Regions from separate parts of the Pannonibacter tanglangensis genome, predicted to be linked through region 3. Evidence: predicted binding sites of a transcription regulator. Region 3 holds the regulator's gene; each other region holds the start of a gene.
The links. Region 3 encodes PhoB, which activates phosphate uptake and scavenging genes when phosphate is short. Its sites were predicted from a motif close to TGTCATNNANCTGTCAT; they were not measured.
Positions count from the first base shown of each region.

Region 1: a site for PhoB is predicted at 4,369-4,385, ahead of GWI72_RS14765 (alkaline phosphatase). Genes of this name have one in related genera too.
Region 2: a site for PhoB is predicted at 2,977-2,993, ahead of GWI72_RS19610 (DUF2794 domain-containing protein). Genes of this name have one in related genera too.

Region 1 is NZ_JAABLQ010000001.1:3,294,814-3,301,570, forward strand. Features, by position in the region: gene GWI72_RS14740 (glycosyltransferase family 2 protein) at 1-389, opposite strand, end outside; gene GWI72_RS14745 (glycosyltransferase) at 386-1,456, opposite strand; gene GWI72_RS14750 (DMT family transporter) at 1,601-2,560, opposite strand; gene GWI72_RS14755 (nitroreductase family protein) at 2,584-3,210, opposite strand; gene GWI72_RS14760 (LysR family transcriptional regulator) at 3,378-4,283, shown strand; gene GWI72_RS14765 (alkaline phosphatase) at 4,453-5,748, shown strand; gene GWI72_RS14770 (methyltransferase family protein) at 5,863-6,318, opposite strand; gene GWI72_RS14775 (MAPEG family protein) at 6,643-6,757, shown strand, end outside.
Region 2 is NZ_JAABLQ010000004.1:214,619-221,375, forward strand. Features, by position in the region: gene GWI72_RS19580 (YqaA family protein) at 1-49, shown strand, start outside; gene GWI72_RS19585 (disulfide bond formation protein B) at 64-591, shown strand; gene GWI72_RS19590 (hypothetical protein) at 595-852, shown strand; gene GWI72_RS19595 (metallopeptidase family protein) at 883-1,302, shown strand; gene ppa (inorganic diphosphatase) at 1,346-1,885, opposite strand; gene GWI72_RS19605 (GNAT family N-acetyltransferase) at 2,049-2,567, opposite strand; gene GWI72_RS19610 (DUF2794 domain-containing protein) at 3,064-3,459, shown strand; gene GWI72_RS19615 (Bax inhibitor-1/YccA family protein) at 3,587-4,339, opposite strand; gene GWI72_RS19620 (ABC transporter permease) at 4,526-6,757, opposite strand, start outside.
Region 3 is NZ_JAABLQ010000001.1:2,510,058-2,516,814, forward strand. Features, by position in the region: gene GWI72_RS11150 (Hsp33 family molecular chaperone) at 1-6, opposite strand, end outside; gene argF (ornithine carbamoyltransferase) at 17-940, opposite strand; gene GWI72_RS11160 (aspartate aminotransferase family protein) at 945-2,147, opposite strand; gene GWI72_RS11165 (GcrA family cell cycle regulator) at 2,576-3,118, shown strand; gene phoB (phosphate regulon transcriptional regulator PhoB) at 3,539-4,237, opposite strand; gene phoU (phosphate signaling complex protein PhoU) at 4,273-4,983, opposite strand; gene pstB (phosphate ABC transporter ATP-binding protein PstB) at 5,019-5,780, opposite strand; gene pstA (phosphate ABC transporter permease PstA) at 5,830-6,757, opposite strand, start outside.

The DNA of each region.
Region 1 (6,757 bases), 780 kb from region 3:
TAGGTCACCTCGGCCGCATGCGCCTGCGCCGTCGCCAGATGCATCGCCAGCCAGTCCGGCTCGGCCACCTCGTCATCGTCGATCAGCGCGATCCAGTCATAGCCATGCGCCAGGGCCTCGGTCAGCGAGCGGTTGCGGGCAAAGGGGATGCCGCGCCGCGTCTCAAGCGCGTAATGCACCGGCAGCAACGAGCTGCGCGCCACCTCGTCCACCACGCTGCGGCTCGCCGGTTCGCTGTCATTCTCGATGACGCAGATCTCGGCGCCGACATCCGCCGGCAGCACCTGCCGGGCGAGCGAGGCGAGGCAGGCGCGCAGCATGTCCGGCCGCCGCGCCGTGCAGACGAGCATGCCGACCCGCAGGCGGGGTGTCGCGCCGGTTGCTGTCATCTCGGCGCGCCCTTTGCGGCCATCCGTTGCAAGAGATCGTCATAGCGCCGGGCCACCACGGCCAGATCGAGCTGCCCGGCCGCATGGGCCCGCGCCGCCTCGCCCCTGGCGCGGCACAGGATGGCATCGCCGACAAGCGGGGCAAGCGCGGCGCGCACGCTGTCCGGCGTGATCGTGTCGAGAAGGGTTGCCGCGGCCCCGGCTGCTTCCGGCGTCCCGCCGCCGTTGCCGGCAATGACCGCGCAGCCGCAGGACATGGCCTCCACCACCGCCCGCGGGAAGCCCTCCCGCACGATGGACGGCAGCGCGGCAATGGCGGAGCGGGCCAGCTCGGCACGCACCGCGTCGATGGTCAGGCTGCGGTGCACCTCGATGTCGGTGCGCCCGCCCGCGCGCGCCTCGATCGAGCGGGCAAAGGCGGCCTCGTCTTCGGTCTGCACCGACATGACCAGCGACAGGGTCCAGCCCGGGGCGTCCAGGCCGAGGAAGGCGTCCAGCAGCTCGCCAATGCCCTTGTCGGCACGGGCGCGGCCCACATAGGTGATCCGCTGGTCCTTTGCGCCCGGCAGCCAGAGGCCCGTGTCGACACCGTTGGGGATCACCTCGCTGCGGTCCGCGACGCCCGGAAAGTCCTCCAGGAAGGTCCGCCGGATGAAGTCGCTGACGAAGATCACCCGCCGGACGCGGGTGAGCTGACGGCTGCGGCGCCAGCGGGACAGGAAGGTCTTCTGCCGCTTCAGCAGCCCGTGGCGATGCAGGACAACCGGCACATGCGGCAGGGCCCGGGCGATGGCCGCGGCGCTTTCGGGGTGCTGGTGCACCACGATCACGTCGGGCTCGGCCACCTTCAGCCGGTCGATGCACCCGGCCACCATGCTGCGCTGGGACGAGGCCACCACGGAGCGGAACGGCACGTCGGGAAAGGGATTGTCCACGGCCGCGCCGATGACGGTCGTCGTCTCGCGGTGGCGGCTGGCCAGGATGAGGTCACGCGCCACCAGATCGATGGACGTGGCCCCTTCCGGCGAGAAGCGCATGCCGCGCGGCAGGACAATGGAAACGCGCACCGCGTGGGCTCCGTGTGGTTCCGGGTTTCTCCCTGACTACCGCCCGGCAGGCCGGGCTGCAAGCACTACCCTCCGCCCTTGCAACCATCTGGCAACCATCTGGCAGCCATCTGGCCGCCACCCGGCCACCATCCGGGCCGCTGCTCAGGCCGATCCCTGCGGTCGCAGGTCGCCACCGTGCACAGGGCTTGCCGCCGCTGCGTCATCGGGGGTTGCGGCCGTTGCGGCGGCCGCCGCGTCGGCCTGGCGCGTGCGTTCGGCCGCCATGCCCGCCCATTGCCCGGCCAGCACGCTGACCAGCACGAGGCCCATGCCCACCAGCTGCCAGAAGCTCAGGCCCTGATCCAGCCACACCCAGCCCAGCACCACGGCCATCGCCGGCGACAGCAGCGCGATCGGCGCCACGGCCGTCGGGCCCATCAGCGCGATGCCGCGGAACCAGAGCAGATAGGTGAGCCCCGCGCCGATGAAGCTGAAATAGGCGAAGGCCACCCAGTTGGTCAGCGTCAGCGGCGGCAGCGCCGGCTCGCTCAGCAGGGCCAGCGGGACAAGCAGCAGGCCGCCGGCCGTCAGCTGCCAGGCCGTGAAGGTGACGGCCGAGACATCCGGCTTCCAGTAGCGGGTCAGCACGGTGCCGAAGGCCATCGACACGGCGCCGCCCAGCGCGGCGAGGATGCCGGGGCCGTCGAGGGCCGCTTCCGGCCGCAAGGTGAGCAGGCCGACGCCGAACAGCCCGGTCATCGCGGCCACGGCTGCCACGGCGGTCAGCGGCGTGCCGATCAGCAGGCGCGAGAGCGCGAGCACGATCAGGGGCTGCACGGCCCCGACCGTTGCCGCCACACCCCCGGGCAGGCGATAGGCGCCGATGTTCATCAGCGTCCAGAACAGCGTGAAATTGAGCGCGCCCAGCACCGTGACGCGCCAGATCCACTTGCCGCGCGGCAGCTGGCGCACGATCAGCAGCAGCAGCAGGGCCGCCGGCAGGGCCCGCCACATGGCAAGCGTCATCGGCCGGTCCGGCGGCAGGAATTCGGTGATCACGATGTAGCTGCTGCCCCAGATCAGCGGGGCAACAGCGGTGGCAAGCAGGGAAAGCCTCAACATGGGCGGGGTCCGTTCGGCAAGGATCAGAGGAGTGTTGCGACGGACGCTGGGGCGAGACGCGGCTTCTGTGGCCAGTTGCCCGCGGCGGTGCGGCCCACGGCGACGAGCATCACCGGGACTTCATCCTGCGCCAGGCCGAAGGCCTGCGCCACTGCGTCCGCATCAAACCCAACCATCGGGCAGGCGCCCAGTCCGTGCGCCTGTGCGGCGATCATCAGGAAAGCACCGGCGAGGCTCGCGGACCGGATGGCCTCGTCGCGGGACAGCCGAAGGTTGTCCCCGTAGAATGCGTCGGCGGCCGATGCCAGATCGGCGGCCAGCGCTGCCGGCATATATCCGGCCTCGACACTGGGTGCAAGCAAGGGTGGCAGGCTGCCCTGCCGCGGGTGCAGACCGCAGAGGATGAAGGTGACGGCAGCCTCGCTGACCTTGGCCTGTCCTGCCGCAAGGGCCTGCAGGCGCGCCTTCTCCTGCGGCGACCGCACTGCAAGGAAGCGCCAGTTCTGCAGGTTGAACGCCGTCGGTGCCCGCGTGGCAAGCTCGACCAGGCGCAGGATCGCGGCATCCTCCAGCGCACTGTCCGGCTGGAAGAAGTTTGTGGAGGAACGGGTCTCGATGGCGTCGACAAGGGCCGGGATCTGGATCTGCATGGCTGGCTCCGGGCGTCAGGAAGAAGGGGGCGGTGGGGCCCCCGCGTCGGCGGAGGTCCGAAAGGCCGGGCCCCTGCCGCGATCCCAGAGGTACCCCGGCGCCCGTTGGTCGATAATCCTGCAGAATTTTGGTTCACTCATGACCAGAAGTGAATAATGATGCCCGGATGGAAAGCCTCGCCACCCTTCGCCTTTTCCGCGCCATCGCGGATCTCGGCAGCTTTGCCGCTGCCGCACGCAGTGTCGGTCTGTCGCCTGCCGGGGCCAGCAAGGCCATCAGCGAGCTGGAGGCCGATCTCGGCACCCGGCTCATCAACCGGACCACACGCCGGCTGCATCTGACCGAGGCGGGAAGCCTCTATCTGGAGCAGGTCCGCCGGGCGCTCGGCGAGCTGGAGGAGGCGCGCGACCAGCTCGCCAGCCTCAATGCCGAGCCGTCGGGCCTGCTGCGCGTCAGCGCCCCGATGACCTCCAGTCTGGTCCTGCTGACCGAGCGGATCCCCGAGTTCCTCGACCGCCACCCGAGGATCAGCCTGGATCTGGATCTCAACGACCGCCGCGTTGACCTGGTGCGCGACGGCTACGACCTTGCCCTGCGCGGCGGCCTGAAGCTGGAGGACACCGGCCTGATCAGCCGGCGGATCGGTGCGCTGTGCCATGTGGTCTGTGCCGCGCCGGCCTACCTCGCCCGCCGGGGAACGCCGCAGGTGCCGGAGGAGCTGGCCGGACATGAGTGCGTGCGCTTTTCCCTCTCCGGCCATGCCGACGAGTGGGTGTTCGAGCGCGACAGCCGCGTGGTGCGACAAAGGGTCACCGGCCGCTATCAGGTGGCCTCAAGCCTCGCTGTGCGGGATGCCCTGCGCGCCGGTTTCGGTCTCAGCCTGATCCCTCGCGCCTACGTGGCCGATGATCTCGCCGCCGGGCGTCTGGTGCAGCTGCTCGAGGGGTGGAGCACGCCGGACGTCACCGTTCACGCCCTCTATCCCTCCCGCCGCCACGTCCCGCCGAAAGTCCGCGCCTTCATCGACTTCGCCGTCGCCGCCCTGCACGGACACCGGGGACGCCAGGGCTGACAGGCTGGCGCCGGAGCCGGCGTCGGGCGATTGCATCGGGTTGCGGGGGCATACGCGGCCGCGCGGTCCTGCCGCTGCGGATGTTTGTCATCTGGCCGTAACGAAAGGATGGTTAATCGCGGACCGGGGGCTGATGCGTATCACAGATGGCACGTACTGGAGATATGCTATGTCTTTGAAATCTCTCTTTTGCGCGACCGCTCTTCTGACGCTGGCGGCTCCGGCCCTGGCGCAGACCGCCACGACCGGCAACGTCATCTTCTTCCATCCAGACGGCACCAGCGTCAACGCCTGGGGTGCGGCCCGGATGCATCTGGTTGGTCCCGACGGCGAGCTCAACTGGGACCGCCTGCCCGCGATGGGTGTCTACACCGGCCACATGCAGGACCGCCTGACGGGCACGTCGCACGGCGGGGCCACCGTGCATGCCTATGGCGTGAAGGTTCAGGCTGACAGTTTCGGCCTCGATGGCAGCACGCCGATCACCGCCGCCTCGGGCAAGACCATGTCGATCGCGGAAGAGGCGCTGGCGGCCGGACGTGCCGTGGCCCTTGTCCAGAGCGGCCATATCGCCGAGCCGGGCACGGCCGCCTTTGTCGCGTCCTCGCCGTCGCGCAGCGACACCAGCTTCATCTCGCGGGAGGTCATCGAGTCGGGCGCCCAGGTCATCATGGCCGGCGGGGAACGCTTCCTGCTGCCGGAGGGTGTCCAGGGCCGGCATGGGGCGGGCGAGCGCAAGGACGGCCTCAATCTCATCGAGCGGGCCAAGGAACTGGGCTACACCGTCGTCTACACCCGCGAGGAGCTGATGGCCCTCGACACGGCCAGCGTCGACAAGGTGCTCGGCGTCTTCGCGCGCGGCCACACGTTCAACGACCAGGAGGCCGAGCGCAACCTGATCGACGGCAAGCCGTCCTACGTCGAAGGGGCGCCGACCATCGCCGAGATGACCGATGTCGCGCTGAAGATCGTCTCGCGGGATCCCGAGGGCTTCTTCGCGGTGATCGAGGAGGAAGGCACCGACAACCTCGCCAACAGCATGAATGCCGGCGGCACGCTGGAGGCGCTTGGCCGGGCCGACGAAGCGATTGGCGTCATGCGCCGCTTTGTCGACGCCAACCCGAACACGCTGCTGATCACGGCCGCCGACAGCGATGCTGGCGGGCTGCAGGTGATTGCCGCGCCGGACGCCAAGGAAGGCGATGCGGTCGAGGCCACGACGGAAGGCGGCGGGATCCTGCTCGGTCAGCAGGGCCGGTTCGGTGACGTCTTCCTGTCGGCGCCCGACGCGCGCGGCACGCGCCATGCCTACGGGCTGTCCTTCGTCGGCTACAACGATGTGGCCGGCGGCATCCTCGTGCGCGGCGCCGGGCTCAACAGCTCCCTGATCGAGCCGCTGACCGACAACACCGAAGTCTATGCGATCATGTATCGCACGCTCTTCGGCCAGGTTCCGAGCCAGTAAGCCGGCTCACAACCGGTTCCTCGGCGCCAGACCCACCCCGCGTCCGCCAGGGCGCGGGGTGTCTTCTTGCCGCGTCGCGCGCGCCCCCCTGCACCCTGCCGTCCAGGTCGCCGGTCAGATCCAGCGGCGGACACGGGCCTTGTAGGCCCGGTAATCGTCGCCGAACCGGGCCTCCAGCGCCGCCTCTTCGGGCAGGATCTGAACCCTTGTGAGGACCAGCATGAACAGGAACGGGCCGGCAGCGGCGATCGCGTGACCGAGCCAGACGGCCCAGCCGGCGAGAATGAGCGCCATGCCGAGATACATCGGGTTGCGCGAGACGCGGTAAAGGCCCGAAATCACGAGCCGGCTGGCCGCCTCCGGGCGGAGCGGATTGACGGTCGTTTTCTGGCGCCAGAAGCGCAGCACCGAGACGAGGTCGATCGCAAGGCCCAGTCCTGCAAGCCCGGCGGCGATCAGCGTCTGGCCGGGAACCGCGACGGCGGCAGGCGGGAGCCAGCGGGCGGCGGCGGCCATGCCCAGCGCGACGGCCAGAGCCTGCAGCGGCGGCGGGATGATCGGGCGGGGCATCAGCCCGGCCTCCCGTTGCAGCCTGCCGGTTCACTCCTGCCCATCTGCCTGCCTCCAGATCCCCGTCACAGCCCTCCGGTCGGTCCGCTTGCGGTTGACGGATCGGATGCCATGCCCAACATAGCGGACCGGACCGGACCCGTCAGCCCTGCCTCAGGCCCGCGCCGCCAGCCATGGCCGGCCCGGGGCTGGGGTTGGGGTTGAGTTTGAGTTTGGGGCTGGGGCCAGGGCCGGCGCTCCGGCCGGCCCAGGCCGGCCCCCGCAGCCGGGCGCAAGCCCGACGTCCGTCATCCATTGTCTCTGTCCTGCCGAAGGAACACCATCTTGTCCATCGCTCTCTGGTGCGTTCTCGCCGCCGCCTTCCTGCCCATGGTCGCCGTGCTGCCGGCCAAGATGATGAAGGGCTTCGACAATGCCCGACCGCGCGATCCGGCGTTCT
Region 2 (6,757 bases), on a different contig from region 3:
CTTCGTCGTGCTCCTCTTCGGCGGCTTCGCGCTGATCAAGTTCATCTGAAGGAGAGGTCTCCCATGTCCGCGTTCGGCACCCGCTCGTCCCGCCTCGCCCTGCTTGCGAACAGCGTGGTGCTGGTGGGCGGGGGCGCCGCGATCGCCGCGGCATGGGGCTTCCAGCTCATCGGCGGCTACAGCCCCTGCAAGCTCTGCCTCGAGCAGCGCATCCCCTATTACATCGGCCTGCCACTGGCCCTGGTGGCGCTCGCGGCGCTGCTGACCCGGCGCCATGGAGCGGCGGCGCTCCTGCTCCTGCTCGTGGCGGCGGTGTTTGCCTATGGTGCGGGCCTCGGCGTCTATCAGGCCGGGGCGGAGTGGCAGTTCTGGGCCGGACCGAGCGATTGCGGTGGCGGTTCCGGGGCTCCGGCCTCGGCGGCCACCATGCTGCACGCGCTCCAGACGACCCGGGTGGTGTCCTGCACCGAGGCCAGCTGGCGGCTGCTCGGCCTGTCCTTTGCCGGCTGGAACGTCGTTGCCTCCGGGGGTGTTGCGCTTCTGGCCCTGGCTGCGGCACTCTTTGCCCGCACGGCGCGGAAGGGAAGCTGAGCCATGGGAGAGCGGGAACGGCGGGAGCGGGCACGGGCCGAGGAGGCGCGCAAGGCGCTGGCCCGGGTCGAGGCGGAAAGCGAGACCATTGTCGGCTCGTCGGCGCGGCGCATGGCCACCCATGCCCGTGATCACTTCGGCGGGGCGGACAAGAACCAGGACGACCGGATCGAGGTCTGGGGCACGCGCATCGGCCGCGGCCTCGGTCTCGTCTTCGCCGTGGGGCTTCTCATCTATCTGTTCGTCACCTATGTGAAGTGACCGTTGGCCACAGCACAGGTGACTTGCGACGTGAGCGATTCCGTTTCCCTCTGGTCCGGCCTCAGCGCGCCGGATCTGGCCACCTTCGAGGCCATTGCCGCCGAGGCCTATGCCGGCCTGCCGGACGAGTTCCGTGCCCTCTGCCGTGATCTCGTGATCGGCATCGAGGATTTCCCCACGGACGAGATGCTGGACAGCGTCGGGCTCGAGGATCCCTTCGATCTGCTCGGACTGTTCCAGGGATCGGGCCTGCCGCAGACGGGCGGCGCGGTCTTCACAGGTCAGGAGCCCAACCGCATCTGGCTGTTCCGCCGGCCGATCCTCGACTACTGGGCCGGCTACGAGGAAAGCCTCGGCGACGTGATTGCCCATGTGCTCGTGCACGAGATCGGGCACCACTTCGGCCTGTCCGACGAGGACATGGAAGCAATCGAGGCCGCAGCGGACTGACCGTGCGGCCTCGATCTGAAGGTCGAAATCAGGCGCGACGCGCTTACTTGGCCTCTTCAGCCTTGGCGCGCTCGATCGCCTCGACGATGAGCTTGCGGGCGACGTCCGGCCCTTCGATGCCGGTGACCTTGACCCACTTGCCGGGCTCGAGATCCTTGTAGTGCTCGAAGAAGTGCTTGATCTGCGCGATGGTGATCGCGGGCAGGTCGTCGACCGAATGCACCTTGTCGTAGCGCTTGGTCAGCTTCGAGCTCGGGACGGCGATGATCTTCTCGTCCTGGCCGCTCTCGTCTTCCATGATCAGCACGCCGATCGGGCGGCAGCTCATGATCGCGCCCGGCACGATCGGGCGCTGGTTGGCCACGATCACGTCGATCGGGTCGCCGTCGCCGCACAGGGTGTGGGGCACGAAGCCGTAGTTCCCCGGGTAGCGCATGGGCGTGTAGAGGAAGCGGTCCACGTACATGGCACCGGCAGCCTTGTCCATCTCGTATTTGATCGGCTCGCCACCGACGGAGACTTCAATGATGACGTTGATTTCTTCCGGCGGGTTCTTGCCAATCGGCACGGCATCAATACGCATGGGATTGCTCCTTGAGTTGGTGCGCAGGTCTATTGCAGTCCGCGATGATCTGCGCAAGCACCAAGTGTTGCGCTGCAAGGAAAAGCCGGCGGCCGCAAGGCTGGAGAGGCGACGGAAGGGGGCCGCGAGGAAGGTTTCCGGCTGGCGGGCGACGCGGCTGCGATCAGGACGGGTGCGCGGGCCAGCAGTAGACCAGCAGTTCCAGCTTGCGCCCGCCGGTCGTGTGCCAGCTGCGGCTGGTCAGTCGGCCGCCGAGGGCCCGGTAGAAGCCGCAGGCCGGCGTGTTGTCCCCGAGCACCCGCACCGCGAGGCCGGGAAGCCGGCGGCTTTCGAGACTGGCGCGGGCCGCCTCGAACAGCTTCCGGCCGAAGCCGAGGCCCTGGTAATGCGGATGCAGGTACAGTTCGTAGATCTCGCCGGCAGCGGGCAGGCCGCGCATGCGGCAGGGGCCGGACGTGGCATAGCCGGCGACCTCGCCGCTGACCTCGATCAGGTCGATCCGCACGCCGCGGGCCAGAGCATCCGCCCACCAGCGCGGCGTGCGGTTGGTCACCAGCCGCTCCAGATCAAGGCCATCGAGCAGGCCGCGATAGGCGCCACGCCATGCTGCGGCGTGGACGTCAGCCAGGGCGGCTGCATCCCCCTGACGGGCCGGACGGGTTTCGACGAGCTGCGTGTTCATGCGCCGGATGATACAGCGCTTGCGGCAACTGGCAAAAGCAAACGCACCGGCGGCGCGCAGCGAAGGCAGGATTTTTCGGTAATGGACCGTCGGGCGACGCGTGGAGCGGGATGCGGCCTGCCCGAAATGAAAAGGGCCGGCAACGAGGCCGGCCCTTCAGGTGCCTCGCCCGAGTACGCGAGCACTGTGTCCGGAAGGTTCGGGCCCCGGGGGGCTGGGGGGCTAATGCGTACCGGGAACCTGGCCTGTCCGGACCGGACGAGGAATGGTCTTAATATGGGTGCTGTTTTTGGCCTGTGAAGGGCTCAAATGAGGCAAAACCAAGGTTTTTCAGCCCTCCTGCGCTGTCCTTGCCGATTTGCCGGCAAGCCAGATCGAGGGTTGCCAAGCGTGCGTCGGGCGGCGCATCATGACGGTCCTGTGACGGGCTGCGGTTGCGACCGGCAGTCTGGTCCGAAGGGTCTCTCGGGCGGGTCGCCCGACAGCAGGAGGCGCCATGAACGACAGCGATACGGACGCATCCGAACGTGGCGGCGAGCGGAGTGACCTCATCCCGCTCGCCGGATCCCAGCCCCCTCCAGCCCGGCCCGTGGTCGCCTTCGACCGGCGCGAGCTGGACCAGATCCTCCGGCTGTATGGCCGGATGGTGGCGGATGGCGAATGGCGCGACTATGCCATCGACCTCCTGCGCGACCGGGCCGTCTTCTCGGTGTTCCGCCGCTCCAGCGAGATGCCGCTCTACCGCATCGAGAAGGACCCGAAGCTGGCGCGCCGTCAGGGCGCCTACAGCGTGGTGGCGACGAACGGGATGATCCTGAAGCGCGGCCATGAGCTGGCCACCGTTCTCCGGGTGCTCGAGAAGAAACGGCACCTGCGTCTGGTTGATGCCTGAGTGTGCCCACCAGCCGGTGCAGGACCACGCCAGCGGTTGGCAGTCGCGTCCGTGATGACAAAAGGACGTGTCAAAAGCAGAAGGCCCGGGCGATGCCCGGGCCTTCGCTCTTTCCGGTGTGACCGGATTACTCGCGGTTGCTGCCGAACAGCTGCAGCAGCATCACGAAGAGGTTGATGAAGTCGAGGTACAGACGCAGCGCGCCCATGATCGACTTCTTGGCAGCCACTTCGCTGTCGTCGCCAGCGTAGTACATTTCCTTGATCTGCTGGGTGTCATAGGCGGTCAGGCCAGCGAAGACCAGCACGCCGATCACCGAGATCGCGAACTGCAGGGCCGAAGACTCGAGGAAGATGTTCACGAGCGAGGCCAGCACGATGCCGATCAGACCCATGAACAGGAACGAACCCCAGGCCGACAGGTCCTTCTTGGTGGTGTAGCCGAACAGGCTCAGGGCACCGAAGGAAACGGCGGTGATGAAGAACACCCGGGCGATCGAGCCACCGGTGTAGACCATGAAGATCGACGACAGCGACACGCCCATCACGGCGGCATAGACCCAGAAGGTCAGCTGCGCGGTGGCGGCGCTCATCGACTGGATGCGGAAGCTCAGGAACAGCACCATACCCAGCGGGGCGAGCATCACGACCCACTTCAGCGGGCTCAGGTAGAGCGCCTGGCCGAGAGCGGTGAGCTGGCCCGAGGAATCCATGGCAAAGTTGGCCACGCCCAGGGCAAACAGGCCCGTGATGGCCAGACCCAGGGTCATGTAGTTGTAAACGCCCAGCATGTAGGAGCGCAGGCCCTCATCGATGCCGGCATCGGCGTAGCGGCCGGCGACCGCGTAGGGCGTCTGGTTGTTCCGGTCGAACGTCGACATGTCAGTTTCCCCTTTTGTCGGTAACGTGGAAGCGAAGGCTTCCAAACCCGTTTGGCACAGAATATGGGAAAATTGCGTTACCTGAACAAGACGCCCCCTACGAAAAAACCATTACAGATCGTTCATGTTGGGGCGGGAACCGGCACCCGCCGCGGCTGACGCGCCGCGGGTGCCGGCCGTCCGGCATCAGAGGTTGCGCAGCACCGGCGCCGGCTTCTTGCCCAGCACCCGCCAGGTGCCGATCAGGCCGAAACCGACGGTCAGCACGAGGGCGCCCAGCACGGCGCCGATCGCGGTGGCCGGCAGCAGCACGAAGCTGCCGCCCATCACGTTGGTGATCACGAACCAGGCTGCGGTTGCTCCGGCCATCAGCGCGAACAGCGCGGTCGCAAGGCCGAGCAGGGCATACTCCAGCGCATAGGCAAAGATCAGCCGGCCCCGCGTGGCGCCGAGCGTCTTCAGGATCACCGCGTCGTAGATCCGGCTGCGGTTGCCGGCCGCCAGGGCGCCCGCCAGCACGAGGACGCTGGCGATCAGGGTGATCGACGAGGCCGAGCGGATGGCGAGGGCCAGCTGCTCGACGATGGAATTGACCTGGGTCAGCGCGTCCTTGACCCGGATCGAGGTCACCGTCGGAAACGAGGTGGACACGGTCTTCAGCAGCGACAGTTCCCGCTCCGCGCCGACATCCGGATCCCAGGTGACGGTCATCAGGTGGGCATGCGGGGCACCGGCGAAGGTGTTGGGCGAGAACACCATCACGAAGTTGATCGCGAGGCTTTCCCATTCCACCGTGCGCGTGTTCGCCAGACGCGCCGTGATCTCGCGCCCCAGCACGTTGACGCTGACGGTGTCGCCGATCTTCAGTCCGAGGCCGGTGGCCAGCTCCTCGTCGAAGGAAACCAGCGGTTCGCCGCTGTAGCCCTCGCCCCACCAGCTGCCCTGCACCAGTTTCGAGTTGGCGGGCATCTTGCTGTCATAGGTGATACCCCGGTCGCCCCGCAGCACCCAGGCGGCATCGGACGACACCTTCACCTGGTCGGAGGGGACCCCGTTCACCTTGGTCAGCCGGCCGCGCAGCATCGGCACGCTCTGGATCGTCGCGTCGCCGGCCTCCTGCTTCAGCAGCACCTCGAAGGCATCGCGCTCGGCGCTCTGGATGTCGATAAAGAAGAAGCTCGGGGCCTTCTGCGCGATGGTGGACGTCAGTTCGCGCCGCAGGTTGCCGTCGATGAGCGCCAGCGCCACCAGCAGGGTCAGCCCGAGGCCGAGCGACAGCACCACCGAGGGGGTGAGGGCTCCCGGCCGATGGATGTTGGCAATGGCAAGTCTGAGCGCGGTGGAGCGCACCACCGGGGCGCGACGGGCGAGCGCCATGATCGCCCGGGCAACCCCGATCAGCAGCAGGAAGGAACCGGCGGCGGCGCCGACATAGATCAGCGCGATGCGCTTGTCCTGCGCGAGGAAGATCGCGATTGCGGCCAGGCTTGCGGCTGCAACGGCCGTGGCGACCAGATAGCGCTTGCGTGGCGCGCTGCGGCGCGCGTCCACCTGGTCACGGAAGAGGGCCGTGGGGGGAATGTCATGCGCCCGGCCGAGCGGCCAGAGGGCGAAGGCGAGGGCGGTGAGCAGCCCGTAGAGGAGGCCGAGCCCCAGCTCGAACGGATAGATCGACAGTGCCAGCTGGATCGGCAGCACGCCGGCCAGCGCTGCACCGGCGACGAAGGGCAAGGCCGCTCCGATCACCAGACCGATGCCGATGCCGATGGCCGCAATCAGCATGACCTGGATGAGATAGATCGAGAATACCAGGTTGCCGGTGGCGCCCAGGCACTTGAAGCTGGCAATCACTTCCCGCTTCGTCTCCAGGAACGAGCGCACCGCGTTGGCGACGCCGACGCCGCCCACGACCAGCGCCGTCAGGCCGACAAGGGACAGGAACTGCGAGAAGCGGCTGATGTTGCGCTGCAGGCCAGGGGCCGAGTTGGCGCGCGACTGCACCCGCCAGCCGGCATCCGGGAATTTCTCCCGCGCCTCGTCCATGCGGGCCCGCGTGTCTTCGTCCGACGTCCCCTCGGGCAGGCGGACGCGGTAGGACCAGTTGACAAGGCTGCCCGGCTGCACCAGCCCGGTGGCCGGCAGGGCGGTGTCGGACAGCATCAGCCGCGGGCCGAACTCGATGCCTTCCGACAGCTTGTCCGGTTCGCTGGCGATGATGCCGGTGATGCGCACCGTGGCGCGGCCGAGGGCAACCGTGTCGCCCACCGCAAGGCCGAGGCGGCCCAGAAGCGAGGCGTCCGCGACCGCTCCGGCAATCCCGTCCGGACCGGTCGCCAGCTTGGCGGCCAGGTCGCCGCCCCCTTCGATGGCAAAGCTGCCGTAAAGCGGGTAGGCGCCGTCCACGGCCTTCAGCTCGAC
Region 3 (6,757 bases):
TGCCACGGGCCTGCCCTCACACGCCGTTGAAACACCAGGCGAGGATGCCCTTCTGCGCATGCAGACGGTTCTCTGCCTCGTCGAACACCACCGAGTTCGGCCCGTCCATCACCTCCGAGGTGACTTCCTCGCCGCGATGCGCCGGCAGGCAGTGCATGAACAGGGCATCGGACCGGGCCTCGCCCATCAGCCGGCTGTTGACCTGATAGGCCCCGAGCAGGTTGTGGCGGGTCTCGGCATCATCGTCGCCCATCGAGACCCAGCAGTCGGTCACGACGCAGTCGGTGCCCTTCACAGCCTCGTACGGATCGTCGGTCACGACGATGGAGGCGCCCTTGGCGCGGGCGGCGGCGATCAGCTCCACCGGCGGCGCAAGCTCCTTCGGCGTGGCGATGCGCATCTCGAAATCGAAGCGCGGCGCCGCGTGGATCCAGGAGGCCAGCACGTTGTTGCTGTCGCCCGTCCAGGCCACGGACTTGCCCTTGATGGAGCCCCGGTGCTCCTCGAAGGTCATGATGTCGGCCATGATCTGGCAGGGATGCGAGCGCTTGGTCAGGCCGTTGATCACCGGAACGGTGGCATTGGCTGCAAGCTCCTGCAGGTCGCTCTCGCTCAGGATGCGGATCATGATGGCATCGACGAAGCGCGACAGCACGCGTGCGGTGTCGGCGATTGTCTCGCCGCGGCCGAGCTGCATTTCTGCACCGGTCAGCATCAGCGTCTCGCCGCCAAGCTCGCGCATGCCGACGTCGAAGGAGATGCGGGTGCGGGTCGAGGGCTGCTCGAAGACCATGGCCAGGACCTTGCCGGCCAGCGGACCTTCGCCACGGCGCACGCCATTGCGCTCGCGCTTCAGCTTGCGGCCGAGATCCAGGATGGCGCGCAGCTCGTCGCCCTCGAAATCGGTGAGATCCAGAAAATGACGCAGGGACTGGGACATGAACTCAGGCTCCGGCTGCAGCGGCAGCGAGGTCGGCCTCGACGGCCTTGGCAGCGGCTTCGATGCGGGCAACCGCTTCGCCGATCTCCTCGTCGGAGATGGTCAGCGGCGGCAGGATGCGCAGCACGTTGTCGCCCGCCGGCACGGCGAGCAGGCCGTTGGCCCGCAGCTTGACCAGCACGTCCGTGTTCGGGCGGACGCACTTCAGGCCGAGCATCAGGCCGCGGCCGCGGATTTCCTGCAGCACGCCCGGATGGGCGTCGATGACGGCCGCGAGCTGCTGCTTGAACAGCAGCGACTTGCGCTGGACCTCTTCCAGGAAGCCCGGCTCGAGGATGACGTCCAGCACCGCATTGCCGACGGCCATCGCCAGCGGGTTGCCGCCGAAGGTGGTGCCGTGGGTGCCGGGAACCATGCCGGCGGACGCTGCGGCGGTCGCGAGGCAGCAGCCCATCGGGAAGCCGCCGCCGATGCCCTTCGCAACGCCCATCAGGTCCGGGCTGACACCCGTCCATTCATGGGCAAACAGCTTGCCCGTCCGCCCGACGCCGGTCTGGATCTCGTCGAAGATCAGCAGGATGCCTTCCTGGTCGCAGATCTCGCGCAGCTTGCGCAGGAACTCGACCGGGATCTCGCGGATGCCGCCCTCACCCTGCACCGGCTCGATGCAGAGGGCTGCGGTGGTCGGGCCGATGACGGCCTTGAGCGCGTCCAGATCGCCGGCCGGAACCTGCAGGAAGCCCGGCGCCTTCGGGCCGAAGCCCTCGAGATACTTGGCCTGGCCGCCGGCGGCGATGGTCGCGATGGTGCGGCCGTGGAAGGCGCCCTCGAAGGTGATGATGTCGATCCGCTCCGGATGGCCGTTCACATAGTGATAGCGCCGGGCGGTCTTGAAACAGGCTTCCATCGCCTCCGCCCCGGAGTTGGTGAAGAACACCCGGTCGGCAAAGGTCGCCTCGACCAGACGGCGGCCAAGCGTCTCCTGGCCTTCCATCTTGTAGAGGTTGGAGACATGCCACAGCTTCTCGGCCTGCGCCTTCAGCGCATTGACGAGATGGGGATGGGAGTGGCCGAGGGCATTCACCGCGATGCCGGATCCGCAGTCGAGGTATCGGCGCCCGTCGGACGTCTCCAGCCACACGCCTTCTCCACGGACGAAATCAAGATCCGCCCGAGCGTAGGTGCCGAAAAGTGCCGACGCCGTCATATGCTCAACTCCTCATGCGGGGTCCGGGACGTCTTGTCCCGGAAAACCTCTCCGGTTCAGGGATGGTTGAAAGGGATGCCAAAACGAACTGTGCCGCCCGAACAGGCGGCACAGACAATGAGCGCTGTTTATACACCGCGCATCGCCTTGCCTGTCAATGCAAATGGCGCATTTCAGCCACTCAGCAAGCCCGCGGCAACCGCGGCGTAATCTGGGGAAAAGTCGTTTCGTCCCCGGTTCATGTTGTCCGTATCCTTGCCTCGGATTTGGCCGCCATTGTACTGTCCTGCCTGTCGGATACGACATCTCGTGCTGTAGATCACCAAATCATACTGGATATGCCAAGAGGGGCGTGGAACACGCGTGCCTTAACACTTGGTTACTGCCTTCAATTCGGATCTGCGGCCGGCAACGACGGGGTGTGACGGATGAGCTGGACTGACGAACGCGTGGAGCTCCTGAAGAAGCTCTGGACTGACGGGCTGAGCGCGAGCCAGATCGCCGCCGAGCTCGGCGGGATCACGCGCAATGCGGTGATCGGCAAGGTGCATCGCCTTGGGCTGTCCGGTCGCGCCAAGGCGGTGGCCCCGGCGGCCAAGCCGCGGCGGGCACGCACGCCGACGCCCCAGACGCCGGCCGCAACGCCGCGTCCGGCCCAGGCCCCTGCGGCGCAGAGCCGCGGGGCGACGGCGCTGAAGATGGACCCGGTCGAGGACGTCGCCGTCGAGGTGGCACCCGAAGCCGCGCCGGTTGCCGAGATCGTGCCGATGACGGAACGGGCGACCATCCTCACGCTGACGGAGCGCACCTGCAAGTGGCCGATCGGCGACCCGAGCTCGCAGGATTTCTACTTCTGCGGCCGGCACTCCGATCCGGGCGTGCCCTATTGCGCGCATCACTGCCGCATCGCCTATCAGCCGGTGAATGACCGTCGCCGCGACAAGGACAAGAAGCAGCTGGCCCGCGCCTGAGCGCCAGCTGCCGACCGTTTCGGGGTGGCCAACCAGTCCGTGGTCGCCCCACCCAACCCGAAGCCCGCCGCGCCTCCGCCCGGCGGGCTTTTGCTTTTACGCTCGGGATGCGCCCAAGCGGCCCGACGTCAGGCGAGACAACTGGCAACAAAAAAGCCCGCCAGAAGCGGGCTGGGCTTGATGTGATGACAAAGCTCGCCCTCTCCGAAGTCATCCCGGCCAAGCGCAGCGCCGAGCCGGGACCGGAGGGGCGAGGCCTCCATATTTCAATCAGCGAACCCGGGAGAGACCCAGGCTCTCCGCTCCCGGATCTCCGCTTCGCTCTCGTCCGGGATGACGATACAGGGTTTGTCAGCAGCCTGAGCCCACCGGAGGCGGGCTCAGCGGCGATGTTTCGCCAGTCGATGACAAGACGCAGCGTCAGCCGGCGACCGCAAACTGGTCGTTGAAGGCGTATCCGGCGCCGCGGACGGTGCGGATCGGATCCTTCACCTTGCCGCGGTTGATCGCCTTGCGCAGGCGACCGACATGCACGTCGACCGTCCGCTCGTCCACATAGACGTCATGCCCCCAGACGCCGTCGAGCAGCTGCTCGCGCGAGAACACGCGGCCGGGCGAGGTCATCAGGAACTCCAGCAGGCGGAACTCGGTCGGTCCGAGATGGATTTCCTTGCCGTTGCGGCGGACGCGGTGGGTCTCGCGGTCAAGCTCGATGTCGCCGGAGCGCAGCATCGTCGACACGACCTCGGGCCGGGCCCGCCGCAGGATGGCGCGCACGCGCGCCATCAGCTCGGGGATCGAGAACGGCTTGACGACATAGTCGTCGGCACCGGTGGCGAGCCCGCGGATGCGCTCGGCTTCCTCGCCCCGGGCCGTCAGCATGATCACCGGCAGGCGCTCGGTCTCTGCCCGCGCCCGAAGGCGCCGGCACAGCTCGATGCCCGACAGGCCCGGCAGCATCCAGTCCAGCAAGAGGAGGTCCGGCTGGCTCTCGCGCAGCCGGATTTCCGCTTCATCGCCGCGGGCGCAGGCCTCCACGGAATAGCCTTCTGCTTCCAGATTGTAGCGCAACAACAGGCTCAGCGGCTCTTCGTCTTCAACGATGAGAACCTTAGGCATTCATACGCTCCAGCAATCGGACGCGGGTGACCGCGTCAGGCGTTCTCGATGTCGGCGAGGCCGGTTTCATCGATCTTGCGGCGAGCCTCCAGCAGCTGCTTGCCCGTCACCATGAAGTAGACGTTCTCGGCGATGTTGGTGGCATGGTCACCGATGCGCTCGATGTTCTTGGCGCAGAACAGCAGATGCGCGCACTGGGTGATCTTGCGCGGGTCTTCCATCATGTAGGTCAGCAGCTCGCGGAACAGCGAGGTGTAGATCGCATCCACCTCGTCGTCACGCTCGCGCACGGCCTGGGCTGCCGCAGCGTCGTGGCTGGTGTAGGCGTCAAGCACGGCCTTGAGCTGGCTCAGCGCCAGTTCGGACATGTGCTCCACGCCGAAGGCGGCCTTCTTGGAGTTGAGGTCGCCGTCGATGGCAATGACGCGCTTGGCGATGTTCTTGGCAAGATCGCCGACCCGCTCCAGGTCGTTGGCGATGCGACCGGCGGCCATGATCTCGCGCAGGTCCTGGCCCATCGGCTGGCGCAGGGCGACGATGCGGATGAACTTCGCCTCGATCTCCTGCTGCAGCTCGTCGAGACGCGCGTCCTGCAGGATGGTCTTGTGGGCCTTTTCCAGATCCTGCGACAGCAGGGCGGTCACGGCGTCGTTGACCAGCGCCTCGGCGAGGCCACCCATCTCGGCCACACGGCCAGCCAGCTCGCGCAGTTCTTCATCGTAGGAACTGACGGTATGCTCGGACATGTTCAAATCCTTCTCGCGTTGGAAACAACTGGACCTTAACCGAAGCGACCGGTGATGTAGTCCTGCGTACGCTTGTCCTGCGGGTTGGTGAAGATGTCCTGCGTCGCGCCTTCCTCGACGAGATTGCCGAGGTGGAAGAAGGCGGTGCGCTGGGACACGCGGGCGGCCTGCTGCATGGAGTGGGTCACGATCACGATCGTGTAGTTGGCGCGCAGCTCGTCGATCAGTTCCTCGACCTTGGCCGTGGCAATCGGGTCCAGCGCAGAGCACGGCTCGTCCATGAGGATCACTTCCGGGCTGACGGCGATGGCGCGGGCAATACACAGGCGCTGCTGCTGGCCACCGGACAGGCCGGTGCCCGGGCCGTCGAGACGATCCTTGACCTCGTTCCAGAGGCCGGCCTTCTGCAGCGAGGAGGCAACGATCTCGTCCAGCTCCGACTTCTTGCGGGCAAGACCGTGAATGCGCGGGCCATAGGCCACGTTCTCGTAGATCGACTTCGGGAACGGGTTCGGCTTCTGGAACACCATGCCGACCTTGGCGCGCAGCTGCACCGGATCGACCTTGGGGTCGTAGATGTTCTCGCCGTCGATGGAGATGTTGCCCTCGACGCGGCAGATGTCGATCGTGTCGTTCATGCGGTTGAGGCACCGCAGGAAAGTGGACTTGCCACAGCCCGACGGGCCGATGAAGGCCGTGACCGAACGCGGCTGGATCGCGATGTCCACGTCCTTGATGGCGTGCTTCTCGCCATAATAGACCTGAACCTTGCGGGCGGAAATCTTCGCATCAGTCATGGCAGCTGCCTTTGTCGTAACAGACATGTCGTTCATGGTCGCGGTTCCCTTACCAGCGGCGTTCGAACTTGCGACGCAGGATGATCGCCACGATGTTCATGGCCAGCAGGAAGACCAGCAGGATGATGATCCCGCCCCAGGCCTTCTCGTAGAAGGCCGGGTCCGCACGCTTGGCCCATTCGTAGATCTGGGCGGGCATGGCCGAGTTCGGCGACAGGAAGCCGGCCGTGACCCCGTCGGGATAGTTGGAGGCGATGAAGCCCACCATGCCGATCAGGAGGAGCGGTGCGGTCTCGCCGAGGGCGTGTGCCATGCCGATGATCGTGCCCGTCATGATGCCCGGCATGGCCAGCGGCAGCACGTGGTGGAACACGGCCTGCATCTTCGAGGCGCCGACGCCGAGCGCGGCGTCACGGATGCTCGGCGGCACGGCCTTGAGGGCCGCCCGGGTCGAGATGATGATGGTCGGCAGCGTCATCAGCGTCAGCACCAGGCCGCCGACCAGCGGCGCGGACTGCGGCAGATGGGCAAACTGGATGAACACGGCCAGACCGAGGATGCCGAACACGATCGAGGGAACGGCCGCCAGGTTGGCGATGTTCACTTCGATCAGGTCGGTGAAGCGGTTCTTCGGCGCGAATTCCTCAAGATAGATGGACGCCGCGACGCCGATGGGCAGCGACAGCAGCAGCACCACGAGCATCATGTAGAAGGAGCCGATCATCGAGACGCCGAGACCGGCCTTCTCGGGACGCGAGTCGGAGGCGTCCGAGCCAAGGATGAAGTCCCAGTTGAAGCGGCGCTCGATGGTTCCCTTCTCCAGCATCTGGTCGACGAGGTCGAGATGCGCGGGATCCAGGTTCTTGTCGTTGGCAAGGCTCTCGCGGGTGACGCGGCCCTTGAGGTAGCCGTCGACACGGGCGGCGGCGTAGATGTCGAAGACGACCGTCTTGCCGATCTCGCCCGGGTTCTGGAGC